Linked DNA regions of Piscinibacter gummiphilus. The protein of the gene in region 1 interacts with the protein of each later gene in a pairwise test. Links are inferred from orthologs where the notes say so. Each region holds a gene or a part of one and is shown in the gene's direction. Other genes may lie near its edges.

Region 1 (7,936 bases):
GCGCGGCGGTGCGGCGCGTGCACCAGGCCACCGGCCGGGAGCCCGTGATCGTGGCCCACAGCATGGGGGGCCTCGCGGTGCGCGCATGGATGGCGGCTGGCGGCCGCGGCGTGCACCGCGTGATCACCATCGCCAGCCCGCACCATGGCACGTGGGCCGCGCGCTTCAGCACCACCGAAAACGCGGGTGACATGCGACAGGACAGCGGCCTGCTCGGCCGCCTCGCCGCGGCCGAAACGCCGGAGTTGCTCGCACGCTTCACGTGCTTCTACAGCCACTGCGACAACATCGTCTTCCCGCCGTCCACGGCGACGCTCGATGGCGCCGACAACCGCCACGTGCCCGCGATGGCACACGTCCACCTCGCCGGCCATCCGGACGTGTTCGAGGAAACCGTGCGCTGGGCGCGCGACGGGGTGGGGTCGTAGCGGAGACTGCGGGTTCACGCCGACGAGTGTCGAGCGCACCCCCGAGCCGGACAATCACCCCGAGGAGGGGCGACACCACACTCGCGGGGGCTCATTCGTCGACTTTGTTCACGAACTGCAGCGCTGCGTCGGGGGAGAGGTTGAGCAGTTGTGCGATCTCCGTGATGTCGTCGGGCACGGCGGGGTTGTCCCAGCCCTCGGCCGTGTGGCGCGCGAGCCGGATCGCGAGCACCACGCTCTGCACGCTCGGGTGCCGCGCCTGGCGGTCGTCGGTGATGCGGATCAGCAGGTCGGGCAGCGCCCAGGCCTTCATCAGTTCGTGCTGCAGGTCGGCGAGCGTGATGTTCAGCACCGACTGCTGCGCGGCCGCGGACCGAAGCGCAGGATCGGCCTGCTGCATCGCACGGATGCGCAGGGCGAGCGACGGGGCGTGGCACCACAGCAGCATCTCGGCGAAGTCGTGCAGCAGCGCGGCTTCGTGGATCACCGCGGCATCGAGGTCCATGCGGTGCACCGCGAAGGCGAACGCGAAACGCGACGCGCGGTGGACCCGGCGCAGCACGTGGTTCACCCCTTCCAGTGCCCCGTCGACGGGCGCCAGGCGGTCCTCCACCGTGGGCTGCGGGCCGAAGGTGTTGAAGAACGGGGAGATGCCCATCATCACGATGGCGGCGGTGACGGTCTCCACGTCCGTGACGCGGCGCTCGGGTCGGTGCGTGGCCGCGTGCGCGAGGATCTTGAGCGTCATCAGCGGGTCGTGGGCCACCATCTCGCCGATGAGGTTCGCGTCGACGTCGTCCTCGTTCGCGCGCATCGCCTCCAGCGCGTCGGCCGTGTCCGCCAGCACCGGCATCTCGGCCTTGCGGAACCACGCCACCCAGGCGTCGAGGTTCGGCAGGGCGGTGTCCAGCGGGGCGGGGGCGAGCGGGCTCATGGTGCGGACGGAGGCGAGGTCGTCACTTCGGATATCGGTGCGCCGCGCCGCGCTTGAATCAGGGTTTACCCAGGGCGGCCTTCACGTCCAGCCCCACCTTGCGGTTGACGAACTGCAGCGTGGCCACCTTCGACACGTCGACCTCACCGGGCTTGTAGAGGCCGGCCTTCACCATCTGCGTGTAGAAGTCCTGGATGCGCGCGGTGTTCATCGCGCCGATGCCCTGCGTGAGCGACTGGCCCGAGTCGACGATGCCCTGCTGCTTCATCAGCGCGACGGACGCCTCGAGCTCCTCGATGGTCATCTCGGGGTTGTCCTTCAGCATCAGCGCGTTGGCGGCGCGGCGGTCACCGTAGAGGTAGTTCACCCAGCCGAGGATGGACCCGTCGACGAACCGCTTCACGAGGTCGGGCTTGTCGCGCACGGTGGCCGTGCGGGCCTCGATGACGGTGGAGTAGGTGCTGAAGCCGTGGTCCGCCAGCAGGTGCACCACCGGCTTGAACTTGCCCTGGTTCTGCACATAGATGGGCTCGGCCACCGAGTAGCCTTGCTGGATGGCCTTGGGGTTCGAGAGGAACGGGCCCAGGTTGTAGTTGTAGGGCTTGAGCGCCTCGTCGCGGAAGCCGTGCGTGACCTTGAGCCACTGCCACCAGCTGAACTGGCCGTCCTTCGCGATCAGCGCCACCGGCGCGTTCTTCAGCGACTCGAAGGACTCGTAGCCCTGGCCCGGGTGGGCGATCAGCGCCTGCGGGTCCTTCTGGAACATCGCGGCCACCACGATGGTGGGCACGCCGTTCTTCACGTTGTCGAAGCTGTGCAGCAGGTTGCCGGTCATCAGGAAGTCGATGCGGCCGGCCGGCAGCAGCGGCCGGTTGTTCACCTGCGGGCCGCCCGGCACCAGGGTCACGTCGAGGCCGAGCTTCTGGTAGGTGCCGTCGGCGATGGCCTGGTAGAAGCCGCCGTGGGCGGCCTGCGCCTTCCAGTTCGTGGCGAAGGTGACCTTGTCGGCGGCGGCGGCGGTGCCGCACAGCGCGGCGAGGCGAGGGCGATCAGGGACCAGCGGGGCAGGGCGGTCATTGCAGGCGGACTCCAGGGAGGGACAGGTTCAGTTCGGCGACCCCGTGGGGTGCCAGCGGCCGAGCAGCGCGTGGGACAGGCGGTCGAACAGCCAGAAGATCGCGACCCCGGTCAGCACGAGCAGCACGAGCGCGGCGAACATCTTCGGCGTTTCGGTGCGGAAGCTCGCCTCGAGGATGCGTGAGGCGAGCCCGGTTTCACGGCCTGCCGCGCCGGCCACCATCTCGGCCGTCACGGCCCCGATCAGGCTCAGGCCGCCGGAGATTTTCAGCCCGGCCGCGAAGTAGGGCAAGGCCGTCGGCACGAGCAGCAGGCGCAGCCGCTGCCAGGGCGTCGCGCGGTACAGCCGGAACAGGTCGCGGTGGCCCGGTTCGGCCGCACGCAGGCCCAGCACGGTGTTCGACAGGATCGGAAAGAACGCGGTGATCCACGTGCACAGCAGCAGCGCGGCCGTGGTGCTCTCGACGTAGATCAGGATCAGCGGCGCCACGGCCACCACGGGCGTCACCTGCAGCATCACCGCCACGGGCAGGAACGCGCGTTCGAGCGGCCGCGACAGCGCGAACACGCTCGCCACCAGCACCCCGCCGGCCACGGCCAGGGCCAGCGCGCCGAACGTGATCTTGAGCGTGAACCACCAGCTGCCGGCGAGCGAGGCGGCGTTCGCCCACAGGGTCTGGAGCACGAGCGACGGCGCGGGCAGCGTGTAGTGCGGGATCTCCGCGACCCGTACGAGCACCTCCCAGGCCAGGAGCAGGGCCACCATCACCCCTGCGGGGAGCAGCGCGTCGGTGAGCCGCTTCATGCCGCCGTCGCCGCTTCGAGCGCGTCCGACAGCCGCCGGCACAGTTCGGCGAACCGGGGCGAGGTGCGGAACCCGGGGGGGCGCGGATGCGGCTCGTCGATCTCGACCACGTCGACGATGCGCCCCGGCCGCGCACCCATCACCAGCACCCGCTGGCTCAGGTACACCGCCTCCACCACGCTGTGGGTCACGAACATCACGGCCATCGGCTCGGCCTGCCAGGCCTCGAGCAGCTCGGCGTTCAGGCGCTGGCGGGTGATCTCGTCGAGGGCGGCGAACGGCTCGTCCATCAGCAGCGCCTCGGGCTGCGTCACGCGGGCGCGCGCGATGGCGACGCGCATCTTCATGCCCCCCGACAGTTCCGACGGCATCGCATGAGCGAAGTCGGCCAGCCCCATCGAGGCGAGCAGCGCGCCGATGCGCGGCGCGGCCTCGGCGCGGGACACGCCGGCCAGCCGCAGCGGCAGCCACACGTTGTCGAACACGTCGGCCCAGGGCAGCAGCGTGGCGTCCTGGAAGACGAAACCGGTGCGGGCCTGGCCGGGGTCGCGCCAGGCGGGGGTGTCGACGCGGCCGGCGGTGGGCTGGTCGAGCCCCGCGACGAGCCGCAGCACCGTGCTCTTGCCGCAGCCGGACGGCCCCAGCAGCGAGACGAACTCGCCGGCCCGGACCTCGAGCGAGGCCGACTGCAGTGCCACGGTGCCGGAGGCGAAACGTTTGTCGACGGAGGACAGCGAGATCAGGGCATCGGGCATGGGCGCGAGTGTGCCGCAAGCGGCGGAGGCGCGCGGCTGGTGGACAATTGCGCCCTTTGCCATTCCATTCGCTTTTCACGGGGACTTGAATCATGAGCGTCACTCTCGGAACACCGCTGTCGCCCACCGCCGTCAAGGTCATGCTGCTCGGCAGCGGTGAACTCGGCAAGGAGGTGCTGATCGCCCTGCAACGCCTCGGCGTGGAGACCATCGCCGTCGACCGCTACGAGAACGCCCCGGGCCAGCAGGTCGCCCACCACGCCCGCACCATCACGATGAGCGACCCGGCCCAGCTGCGCGCGCTGATCGAGAAGGAGCGCCCGGACCTGGTCGTGCCCGAGATCGAGGCCATCGCCACGCCCATGCTGGAGCAGCTCGAGGCCGAGAAGGTCGTCCGCGTGATCCCCACCGCCCGCGCCGCGCGCCTGACGATGGACCGCGAAGGCATCCGCCGCCTCGCCGCCGAGACGCTCGGCCTGCCCACGAGCCCGTACGTCTTCTGCGACTCGCTCGCCGAGCTGCAGGCGGCCATCGACTCCAAGATCGGTTACCCCTGCGTGGTCAAGCCGGTGATGAGCAGCTCGGGCAAGGGCCAGAGCAAGATCGACGGCCCGGCCGACGTGCAGAAGGCCTGGGACTTCGCGATGGCCGGCGGCCGCGTGAGCCACGGCCGCGTGATCGTCGAGGGCTTCATCGACTTCGACTACGAGATCACCCAGCTCACCGTGCGCGCCGCCGGTGCCGACGGCCAGACCGAAACCCACTTCTGCGAGCCCATCGGCCACGTGCAGGTCAAGGGCGACTATGTCGAGAGCTGGCAGCCGCACCCGATGCACCCGGCCGCGCTGCAGCGTTCGCGCGACATCTGCAAGGCCGTGACCGACAACCTCGGCGGACATGGTGTCTTCGGCGTCGAACTGTTCGTGAAGGGCGACCAGGTCTGGTTCAGCGAGGTCAGCCCGCGTCCGCACGACACCGGCATGGTCACCATGACCACCCAGTGGCAAAGCGAGTTCGAGCTGCACGCCCGCGCCATCCTCGGCCTGCCGGTCAGCACGGCGCTGAAGAGCCCGGGCGCAAGTGCAGTCATTTACGGGGGTGTCGAAGCCACCGGAATTGCCTACGATGGTCTTGACGAAGCCCTGCGCGTGCCCCAGACCGACGTGCGCCTGTTCGGCAAGCCCGAGAGCTTCGAGAAGCGCCGGATGGGTGTCGCGCTCGCGTACGACGCCGACGTGGAAGTGGCTCGCCGGCGGGCCAAGGAGGCTGCGTCGAAGGTGCGTCCGCGCAAAGGCTGACGCGCCCGGGGGAAGGGGACAGGCGCTCCGCCGTGCGCTTGTCCTACAGACGGTCCCAAACGCGGCCGACAGTGGTGGAGAAGGGGGTGAACGATAGTTTGGTCACGCTCCGGGACAAATGGCATGAGCCACGAGTCCGACAGGAGTTCCATACTCACCCTCACTGTCGTCGTCGAGGTCACCATGAACACCATGCTGGCGCCCAGGATCGGCTTCCCCCTCGTCCCGAGGGATGCCTGGGCCGTTGCCGGTGGTGTGCTGGCCTTCCTGGCCGCGGTCTCCCTCGCCCCCGACACCGCGTACGCCCAGGACGTGGCAGCCATCCCGGCCGCCAGCGGCGAAACGATGAACTCCCTGCTCGGTCGCATCGCCCCGGCCACCCTCGCCGCCGCCCCCCGCCTCACCGTCGAGCACGAGCGAGTGCTCGACGACGAACGCGCCCCCTCCAGCCGCACCGGCCTCGACGCCTACGGCCGCCCGCTCGTCGAGCTGGGGGGTGTGACGTACCGGTGGTGGGTCAGCCGCGGCGCGTCGAACTTCGGGGTGGGCGTGGGCGCGCTGGGCTACGTCGTGCCGCCCACCGAACCCGGCGGCGCCCAGGCGCTCGCCTACAGCAGTTCGGTGCTCACCCTCGGCTGGCGCTACCAGGTGGACGACCACTCCACCGTCTTCGCCGACGCCTCCGGCGCCCGCCGCTTCGACGCCGACACCAACGACCGCTACAGCACGAAGGTGGGTGTGGCGTGGAAGGCCCGCAGCAACAAGTTCGGCCTCGACGGCGCCTCCCGCAGCGTGGCGTTCCAGCTCGACTCGGGTTACAAGATGTCGCTCCGGGTGCGGCGCAACGGCGTCGGCCTGTACGTCAAGGGCCAGTTCTGACGGCCCCTCCCGCGCGGATCCTCCCGCGCGTCACTTTGTCACGCTGCCCGCGGCGGGCCCTCATTCGCGGGCGTTCACTCCGGCACGGCGGCTGCTACTGTTCGCCCCATGCGTTCCCGTCGGCCAAGGGGCCTCGGTGCGCGAATAACAAATGGGGTGGTCAGATGAATCTGGCGTGGATGATCTCGGCGGGCACCGCCGCCGGGCTGGGAATGATCGTGGGCGGCGCCATCGCATGGCAGTGGTGCTCCAGCCGTGCGATGAAACGCCAGCGTCGGCTCGTCGCCTCCGCGCGGGAGCAGTACGCCACGGGCACGCAGGGACTGCGCGCCACCAATGCCCGCCTCCAGGCCTCGCTCGACAAGGAAAAGCTGGCCATCCAGGGGCGCCTCGCGGCCGCGGCGGCCGATCACCGCGCCGAACTGGTGCGGCTCGAGGGCCAGTTGCGCTTCGCCTATGCCGAGATCGATCGTTTGCAGGCCCGCGGCACGGGCGAAGGCGCCGCGCCGGGCGTACCCACCGATGCCCACGGGTTTGCCCTCACCCGGCCGTTCGAGCGCTGAATCGGTCCTGCCACCGGGCTCGTCCGTGTGGCAAACACCCCGCTTTGGGGGCATGAAGTTGTCGGCCGCGGGCAGGGGGCTTTCGTAGAATCGACGGTTTGGAGCCAACGGGTGGAGTGGTACCGCGTCCGACGCGGAATTCCGATGGACCGACGGGCACGATCCCGCGGCCTCCCCCCGATACACCGTGAACCTCGAATTCGCCATCCCGTCATGGGCCGCCTGCGGTCCTGGTCTGTCGACGCCCGCCGATTGGCGCGCGTGGGCGGCCGCGCCCTGCGTGCCGGCCGGCGAACCGCGCCCCGACCTGTCCCAGGTGCCCGCGATGGTGCGGCGCCGCCTCAACGCGCTCGGCCGCACGGCGCTGCAGCCGGCGTTCGACGTGCACACGCCGGCGCCCGACGTCCCCGTGGTGTTCGCGTCGCGGTACGGCGACGCCTCCCGCGCGCTCGACCTGCTCGCCGAACTCGTCCGCGGCGAGGCGCTGTCGCCCACGTCGTTCGGCCTCTCCGTGCACAACGCCATCGGCGCGATGTACTCCATCATCCGGGGCGACCGCAGCAACTACCTGTCCGTGGCCGCCGGCCCCGGCACGGCGGCGGCCGGCCTCGTCGAGGCCGCGGGCCTGCTGGCCGACGGCGCACCCGAGGTGCTGGTGGTCTGCTGCGACGCCCCGCTGCCCGGCGGCTACGCCACGTTCGAGGACGGGCCGGCCGCGCTCTACGCCTGGGCGTGGCGGGTCACCGCCCCCGTGGCCGGGCAGGTGCGCTACTCGCTGGCCGCCGAGCCGGCGGCGGCCGCGTCGGAGCCGGCGGCGCTGCCCTTCGGCCTCGACGTGATGCGGTTCGTCGCCGCCGACGCCCCGAGCCTCACCCGCACGGCCTCGGGCACGGCCTGGACCTGGCGGCGCCACGATGCTTGAGCGCCTCGAACGCGTGTGGCGCATCGTCGCCACCGGCCTGTGCTTCACCACCTTCGGGCTGGGCGGGCTGGCGCTGCGCGTCCTCGTGTTCCCCTGCGTGCGCTGGTCCACCCGCGACCCCGAGCGCCGCGCGGTGCGGGTCAAGGCCATCATCCGCACCACGTTCCGCGTGTTCGTCGCGATGATGCGCCGGGTGGGGGTGCTGAGCCTCGAGATCCACGGGCTGGAGAAGCTGCAGGGCGGCGGCCGGCTCATCGTTGCCAACCATCCGTCGC
Region 2 (7,824 bases), 1.4 Mb from region 1 along the record:
CGCACGACACCACCACCGACCCCTTTGCCGCGCCGTCGACCAGCGGGGCGTACTCGGCGCGAAGCTGCGCGGCCGGCTTGAAGGTGCCGTCGGCCTGCAGGTTGTCCTTGAAGAAGCGGTTGCGGGCGCCGGGGATGTGGCCGGCGACGCGGTCGATGGGTTCGACGTCGCCCCGGTAGCGCTCGGGCGCGCGGGCGTCGAGCAGGCGCAGGCCGGGCAGGCGGGCGAGGACGGCGGCGGCATCCAGCGTGGGCATGGCGGGCGCGGGCGCGGGCGTGATGGCCACGGGCTTCGGCACGGGCACGTCGGTGGCGAGCGATCCGCCGGCGCGCACCCAGGCGTCGACGCCGCCGTCGAGCAGCGCGACCCGCGTGTGCCCCATCCAGCGCAGCACCCACCACGCACGCACCGCGAACATGCCGGCCTGGCGGTCGTACACCACCACCTCGCGGTCCGGGCCGATGCCGACCGAAGCCATCCACGCGGCATATTCGTCGCGCGTGCGCAGCGGATGGCGGCCGTTCATGCCGGTCTTCGCGCCCGACAGGTCGCGGTCGAGGTGCACGTACAGCGCGCCGGGCAGGTGGCCCAGCACGTACGCTTGTTCGCCGGCCGCCGCGTCGGCGAGGTCGAAGCTGCAGTCGAGCAGCAGCGGGGCAGGGGACGCGCCCAGCAGCGCGGAGGCGGAGATCAGCGGCGTGTCCATGGCGTGCGGGTCCTCAGGTCTCGTTCATGATGGTGGTGTCGGTCTTGTTCGTGACCTTGGTGCGCAGCATCGTGGCCGCGACCCCGGCGCCGATGATCAGCGCCATGCCGGCCAGCGCCATCCAGGTGACCGGGTCGTCGAACAGCAGCACGCCGTAGCCGAACGCGAACGCGATGCCCAGGTACTGCAGGCTCGCGTTGACGAGCGTGCGGCCCGTGGCGTACGCGCGGGTCATCAGCAGCTGGGCCGTGGTGGCGAGCAGGCCCACGGCGATCAGCAGCCCGGCGCCCTTCCAGGTGTGGGCGTGGAAACCGTCGTTGAGCAGCGTCATGCCCGCGCCGGCCACCACACCGCCCAGCGAGAAGTAGAAGACGGTGCGGTACTCGGGCTCGCCGGCCCGGCCGAGGGCCGTGACCTGCAGGTAGGCCGTGGCCGAGATCATCCCCGAGATCAGCCCCACGAGGCCGTGCCACAGCTGCTGCTGGTCGATGGTGGGGCGCAGCACGAGCGCCACGCCGCCGAAGCCGAGCAGGATGGTGCCCACGACCTTGCCGTCGACCCGGGTGGTGCCCAGGGCCACGGCGCCGCCGATCAGGAACAGCGCCATCCACACCGACGACATGTAGTTCAGCGTCATCGACGTGGCGAGCGGCAGGTTGCCGATGGAATAGAACCACATGCACAGCGCCGTGACGCCGGTGAGCGAGCGCCAGAAGTGCATGCCGGGCACGCCGGTGCGCAGCGTGCCGCCGCGGACGCGGCTGACGATGAACAGCATCGTGGCCCCGATCAGGCCGCGGTAGAAGACGATCTCGCCGGTGCCGTAGAGGCTGGAGGCGAGCTTGACGCACACCCCCATCGTGGCGAACAGGAAGGTCGCCAGGACCATCAGGGCGGAAGCGGGCATCAGGCTCGGAAATTCATCGTTCGGCGGTACCAGGCATGGAACTCGCGCATGCCGTCTTCCATCGGGGATTGATAGGGACCCACTTCGTTGTCGCCGCGTTCGTGCAGCGCCTTGCGGCCGGCGTCCATGCGCAGGGCGATCTCGTCGTCCTCGACGCAGGTCTCCAGGTAGGCGGCCTGCTGGGCGTCGACGAAGTCGCGCTCGAACGCGTGGATTTCCTCGGGGTAGTAGAACTCCACCACGTTGACGGTCTTCTGCGGCCCCTTCGGGTACAGCGCCGAGACCACCAGCACGTGCGGATACCACTCGATCATGATGTTCGGGTAGTACGTGAGCCAGATGGCCCCGCGCTCGGGCGGCACGCCGTCGCGGAACGCGAGCACGGCGTCGTGCCACTTGCGGTACACGTCCGAGCCGGCCTTCACGAGGGCGTTGTTGGTGCCCACGGTCTGCACCGAGTGGTGCCTGCCGAACTCCCACTCGAGGTCGTTGCAGGTGACGAACTGGCTCAGGCCGGGGTGGAACGGGCCCACGTGGTAGTCCTCGAGGTACACCTCGATGAACGTCTTCCAGTTGTAGTCGCACTCGTGCACGTGCACGCGGTCGAGCACGTAGCCGTCGAAGTCGAGCGCGGCGCGGGGGCCGATCTGGCCCAGCTCGGCGGCGATGTCGCGGCCGTTGTCCTCGAAGATCAGCCCGTTCCAGCTGCGCGTCTTGTAGGCGTTCAGGTGGAGGCAGGGGTCTTCGGGGAAATGCGGGGCGCCCACCAGCTGGCCCTTCAGGTCGTAGGTCCAGCGGTGCAGGGGGCACACGATGTTCTTGCCGGTGTTGCCGCGCCCGCGCAGCATCACCGCCTGGCGGTGGCGGCAGACGTTCGACAGCAGCTGGATGCCCTCGGCGGTGCGCACGAGCGCGCGGCCTTCCCCCTCCTGGGGCAGGGCGTAGTGGTCGCCGACCTCGGGCACGGCGAGTTCGTGGCCGAGGTACCGGGGACCGTGCTGGAAGATCAGCTCCATCTCGCGGCGATGGAGGTCGTCGTCGAAGTAGGCTGCTACGGGGAGTTGCGAGCGATGCTGCTCGAGAGCTTCGAGGGTGAGGCTCAGGTCGGACATGATCCCGAGGATCTCCTATAACCGATGTTCACGGCCACCCCCGGGGGGTGACCGCAGGAGTGGGATGTCTCGCTGCGCACGGCGCGCTGTTTTTAGCGAGGCCCCGGATTGTAACGGAAGGAAGGGCATGACGCCGAGCAGCCCTCCGTGCAAGACCCCCATTGCGGGGAAGCTACAGGCGGTAACCCGGGATGTCCCGCCGTGTCCGGCCTGACTACAATCCCCTATTTCCTTCGCACGATGGCCAAAGCTCCCCCCGCCCCGACCGCTGCTCAGCTGCCCGACAGCTATGAAGAAGCCCTGGCCGAGCTGGAACGCCTCGTGGCAGCGATGGAGGGCGGGCAATTGCCGCTCGACGCGCTGCTCGGCAGCTATCGCCGAGGGGCCGAACTGTTGAATTTCTGCCGTTCGAGACTGGACGCCGTGGAAACCCAGGTCCGGTTGCTCGAGGACGGTCAGCTGAAACCCTGGACTGATTCATGAGCTTGTTTTCCGTAGCCGCTGCCTCCGTGCCGCAGTCGGTGCCCTTCGACGCGTGGCTCCGGGCCGAGCTGGACACCGTCGAGTCGGCGCTGTCGGCCTGGGTGCCCGGCACCGCGCCGGCCGGCCTCGGCCAGGCCATGCGCTATGGCGTGCTCGACGGCGGCAAGCGCCTGCGTCCGCTGCTGGTGCTGGCCGCCGCCCAGGCGGTGGGCGGCCACCGCGAGGCCTCGCTGCGCGCCGCCTGCGCGGTCGAGCTGATCCACGCCTATTCCCTCGTGCACGACGACATGCCGTGCATGGACAACGACGTGCTGCGCCGGGGCAAGCCCACCGTGCACGTGCAGTTCGGCGAGGCCCAGGCCATGCTGGCGGGTGACGCCATGCAGGCGCTCGCCTTCGAGGTGCTCACGCCCGACGACGGGGTGCCCGCGGCCCTGCAGGCCAAGTTGTGTTCGCTGCTGGCCCGCTCGGCCGGCCACGCCGGCATGGCCGGCGGCCAGGCCATCGACCTCGCGAGCGTCGGCGTGCCCCTGAACGAGCAGGCCCTGCGCGACATGCACCACCGCAAGACCGGCGCCCTGCTGCAGGGCAGCGTGCTGATGGGGGCCGCCTGCGGCGACCTGCCCCCCGCCGCCTGGTCGGCCCTGGCCGACTACGGCGACGCCGTGGGCCTCGCCTTCCAGGTGGTCGACGACATCCTCGATGTCACGCAGGCCTCGGAAACGCTCGGCAAGACGGCCGGCAAGGACATGGACAACAACAAGCCCACCTACGTGAGCATCCTCGGCCTGCCGGCCGCGCGTGCCCACGCGGAGGAGCTGCGCAACAAGGCGCAGGCGGCGCTCGCGCGAAGCGGCATCGCCAACGTCGAACGCCTGAAGGTGCTGGCCGACAAGGTCGTGGAAAGAGACAACTGATGAACCCCACCCTCCTGCAAAAGATCGACGGCCCGGCCGACCTGCGCGGCTTGTCGCGGCTGGAACTCAAGCAGCTCTCCGCCGAGCTGCGCGAATTCCTGCTGCAGAGCGTCTCGCAGACCGGCGGGCACCTGTCGTCGAACCTGGGCACGGTCGAGCTGACCATCGCGCTGCACCACGTGTTCAACACGCCGCAGGACCGCATCGTCTGGGACGTGGGCCACCAGACCTACCCGCACAAGATCCTCACCGGCCGCCGCGACCGCATGTCGACGCTGCGTCAGCTGGGCGGCCTGTCGGGCTTCCCGCGCCGCGACGAGAGCGAGTACGACACCTTCGGCACCGCCCACTCGTCCACCTCCATCTCGGCCGCGCTCGGCATGGCCGTGGCCGCGAAGATGAAGGGCGAGGACCGCCGCTCCATCGCCGTGATCGGCGACGGCGCCATGACGGCCGGCATGGCCTTCGAGGCCCTGAACAACGCCGGGGTCGCGGGCGCCAACATGATCGTGGTGCTCAACGACAACGACATGTCGATCTCCCCGCCGGTCGGGGCGCTCAACCGCTACTTCGCCCGCCTGATGAGCGGCAAGTTCTACGCCACGGCGCGCGACACCGCGAAGAACGTGCTGAAGAACGCGCCCCCGCTGTTCGAGCTGGCCCGCCGCCTCGAAGAGCACGCGAAGGGCATGGTCGTGCCGTGCACGATCTTCGAGGAGTTCGGCTTCACGTACTTCGGCCCCATCGACGGCCACGACCTCGACTCGCTCGTGCCCACGCTCGAGAACCTGCGCGGCATGAAGGGCCCGCTGTTCCTGCACGTCGTCACGAAGAAGGGCTACGGCTACAAGCTCGCCGAGGCCGACCCCATCGCGTACCACGGCCCGGGCAAGTTCAACCCCGCCGAGGGCCTGAAGAAGCCGTCGGGTGTGCCCAAGACCACCTTCACGCAGGTGTTCGGCCAGTGGCTGTGCGACATGGCCGCCGCCGACGAGCGCCTCGTGGGCATCACGCCCGCGATGCGCGAGGGTTCGGGCATGGTCGAGTTCGAGCAGCGGTTCCCGAAGCGGTACCACGACGTGGGCATCGCCGAGCAGCACGCCGTCACGTTCGCGGGCGGCCTCGCCTGCGAGGGCATGAAGCCCGTCGTGGCCATCTACTCCACCTTCCTGCAGCGCGCGTACGACCAGCTCGTGCACGACGTCGCCATCCAGAACCTCCCGGTGGTGTTCGCGCTCGACCGCGCGGGCCTGGTCGGTGCCGACGGCGCTACGCACGCGGGCAACTACGACATCGCCTTCCTGCGCTGCATCCCGAACGTCAGCGTGCTGACCCCGGCCGACGAGCGCGAGTGCCGCCAGCTGCTGAGCACGGCCTACGCGCAGAACCATCCGGTGGCCGTGCGCTACCCGCGCGGCGCCGGTGTCGGCGTGGTGCCGGGCGACGGCCTCGAGACCCTGCCGTGGGGCAAGGGCGAGGTGCGCCGCCGCGGCGAACGCGTGGCCATCCTGGCATTCGGCACGCTGCTGTACCCCGCGCTCGAAGCCGCCGAGAAGCTCGGCGCCACGGTGGCGAACATGCGCTACGCCAAGCCGCTCGACGCGGCCCTGGTGGCCGAGCTGGCCCGCACCCACGACGCCCTCGTCACGGTGGAGGACGGCTGCGTGATGGGTGGCGCGGGCAGCGCGGTGCTCGAGGCCCTGCAGGCGGCCGGCCTGAACGTGCCCGTGCTGGTGCTGGGCCTGCCCGACCAGTTCATCGAACACGGCGACCCGGTCAAGCTGATGAGCCTCAACGGGCTCGACGCCGCCGGCATCGAGGCCTCGGTCATCAAGCGTTTCGGCGCGAAGCCGGCGCTGCTGCGCCCGGCCGCCAACCACTGAGTTCGAGACCCCGCGCGGAACCAATCCGCGCCCGGCCCGGTCCGAGACCGGGCCCCCATCACTCCTGCACCGCATGAACTGGCCCTACGAACTGCAGATCGGCTGGCGCTACACGCGCGCGGGACGCGCCGGCCGGCGCAACGGCTTCATCTCCTTCATCTCCGGCGTGTCGATGCTCGGCATCGGGCTCGGCGTCGCGGCGCTCATCATCGTGCTGTCGGTGATGAACGGCTTCCAGAAGGAGGTCCGCGACCGCATGCTGTCGGCCATCGCCCACATCGAGGTGGTCGACGCCTACGGCGCCGCGCTGCCCGACTGGCAGGCCACCGCCGCGAAGGCGCGCGAGAACCCGCAGGTGATCGGCGCGGCCCCCTTCATCGCGATGCAGGCCCTGATCGCCCGCGGCGAGGACATGCGCGGCGCCGTCGTGCGCGGCATCTCGCCGAACGACGAGGCCACGGTCACCGAGGTGGCCGCGAAGCTCAAGGACACCACCCTCGCGAAACTCGTCCCCGGCCAGTGGGGCATCGTGCTGGGCGTGGAACTCGCGCGGTCCCTGGGCGTGCGCGAGGGCGACAACGTCACCATCGTGGCCCCGGGCGGCCAGGTCACGCCGGCCGGCGTGGTGCCCCGCCTGAAGCAGGTCACCGTGGTCGGCACCTTCGACTCGGGCCACTACGAGTACGACAGCACGCTCGCGATGATCCACATCGAAGACGCGGCCAAGCTGTTCCGCCTCGAGGGCCCGTCGGGCGTCCAGCTGCGCCTGAAGAACCTGCACGACGCCCGCGACGTGGGCGCGCAGCTGTCGCAGGTGCTCGGCCCCGAGGTCTCGGTGCGCGACTGGACCCGCACCAACCGCAACTGGTTCTCGGCCGTGCAGCTCGAGAAGCGGCTGATGTTCATCATCCTCACGCTGATCGTCGCGGTGGCCGCGTTCAACCTCGTCTCCACGCTCGTGATGACGGTGACCGACAAGCGCGCCGACATCGCGATCCTGCGCACCCTCGGCGCCACGCCGCGTTCCATCATGGGCATCTTCATGGTGCAGGGCGCGCTGTCCGGCGTGATCGGCACGCTGGCCGGCGTGGTGCTCGGGCTGCTGGTGTCGTTCAACATCGGCACCCTCGTGCCGGCGCTCGAGCGGCTGCTCAACACCAGCTTCCTGCCGGGCAGCATCTACCTGATCAGCCGCATGCCCAGCGACCCGCAGTGGGGCGACATCCTGCCCATCACCCTGATCTCGCTCGTGCTCGCCTTCCTCGCCACGCTGTACCCCAGCTGGCGGGCCAGCCGCGTCCAACCCGCCGAGGCCCTGCGTTATGAATGACCCCGTGATCGAGGCCGTGGGCCTGCACAAGCGGTTCGACGAAGGCGGGCTCGACGTGCAGGTGCTGCAGGGCGTGGACCTGCGCGTGGCGCGTGGCGAGGCCGTGGCCGTCGTCGGCGCGTCCGGTTCCGGCAAGAGCACGCTGCTGCACCTGCTGGGCGGCCTCGAGGCGCCGAGCCGCGGCACCGTGCGCCTGGCCGGCCGCGACTTCGCCCACATGGGCGCGGCCGAGCAGGGCCAGTGGCGCAACCAGCACCTCGGTTTCGTCTACCAGTTCCATCACCTGCTGCCCGAGTTCAGCGCGCTCGACAACGTGGCGATGCCGCTGCGCGTGCGCCGCCTGCCGGTCGAGCAGGCCCGCGACAAGGCCCGGGCCGTGCTGGCCCAGGTGGGCCTGGCCGGCCGGGTGGATCACCGTCCGGCCCAGCTGTCGGGCGGCGAGCGCCAGCGCGTGGCCATCGCCCGGGCGCTGGCCGGCAACCCGGC

The links.
Region 2: the proteins of purT (region 1) and A4W93_RS19500 interact in binary tests that used the Escherichia coli proteins (3 or more experiments, as listed by UniProt). The link is inferred for Piscinibacter gummiphilus from one-to-one orthologs.

Annotation. Positions count from the first base shown.
Region 1 is NZ_CP015118.1:5,673,202-5,681,137, reverse strand. What follows is about bases 3,195-6,194. They hold purT (formate-dependent phosphoribosylglycinamide formyltransferase), read left to right. Parts: upstream 3,195-4,091; coding sequence 4,092-5,297; downstream 5,298-6,194. Other genes in these bases: A4W93_RS25985 (hypothetical protein), read left to right, coding at 5,481-6,176; A4W93_RS25995 (ABC transporter ATP-binding protein), read right to left, coding at 3,241-3,999; A4W93_RS26000 (ABC transporter permease), read right to left, coding at 3,195-3,244. In the rest of the region: A4W93_RS26015 (esterase/lipase family protein), read left to right, coding at 1-428; A4W93_RS26010 (HDOD domain-containing protein), read right to left, coding at 520-1,362; A4W93_RS26005 (ABC transporter substrate-binding protein), read right to left, coding at 1,421-2,392; more of A4W93_RS26000, read right to left, coding at 2,468-3,194; A4W93_RS25980 (hypothetical protein), read left to right, coding at 6,341-6,739; A4W93_RS25975 (beta-ketoacyl synthase chain length factor), read left to right, coding at 6,927-7,661; A4W93_RS25970 (lysophospholipid acyltransferase family protein), read left to right, coding at 7,654-7,936. UniProt on the Escherichia coli protein: Involved in the de novo purine biosynthesis. Catalyzes the transfer of formate to 5-phospho-ribosyl-glycinamide (GAR), producing 5-phospho-ribosyl-N-formylglycinamide (FGAR). Formate is provided by PurU via hydrolysis of 10-formyl-tetrahydrofolate.
Region 2 is NZ_CP015118.1:4,302,865-4,310,688, reverse strand. What follows is about bases 2,277-5,164. They hold A4W93_RS19500 (polyprenyl synthetase family protein), read left to right. Parts: upstream 2,277-3,204; coding sequence 3,205-4,125; downstream 4,126-5,164. Other genes in these bases: dxs (1-deoxy-D-xylulose-5-phosphate synthase), read left to right, coding at 4,125-5,164; A4W93_RS19505 (exodeoxyribonuclease VII small subunit), read left to right, coding at 2,966-3,208; A4W93_RS19510 (aromatic ring-hydroxylating oxygenase subunit alpha), read right to left, coding at 2,277-2,725. Also shown: A4W93_RS19520 (sulfurtransferase), read right to left, coding at 1-706; A4W93_RS19515 (DMT family transporter), read right to left, coding at 720-1,613; more of A4W93_RS19510, read right to left, coding at 1,613-2,276; more of dxs, read left to right, coding at 5,165-6,008; A4W93_RS19490 (lipoprotein-releasing ABC transporter permease subunit), read left to right, coding at 6,082-7,338; A4W93_RS19485 (ABC transporter ATP-binding protein), read left to right, coding at 7,331-7,824.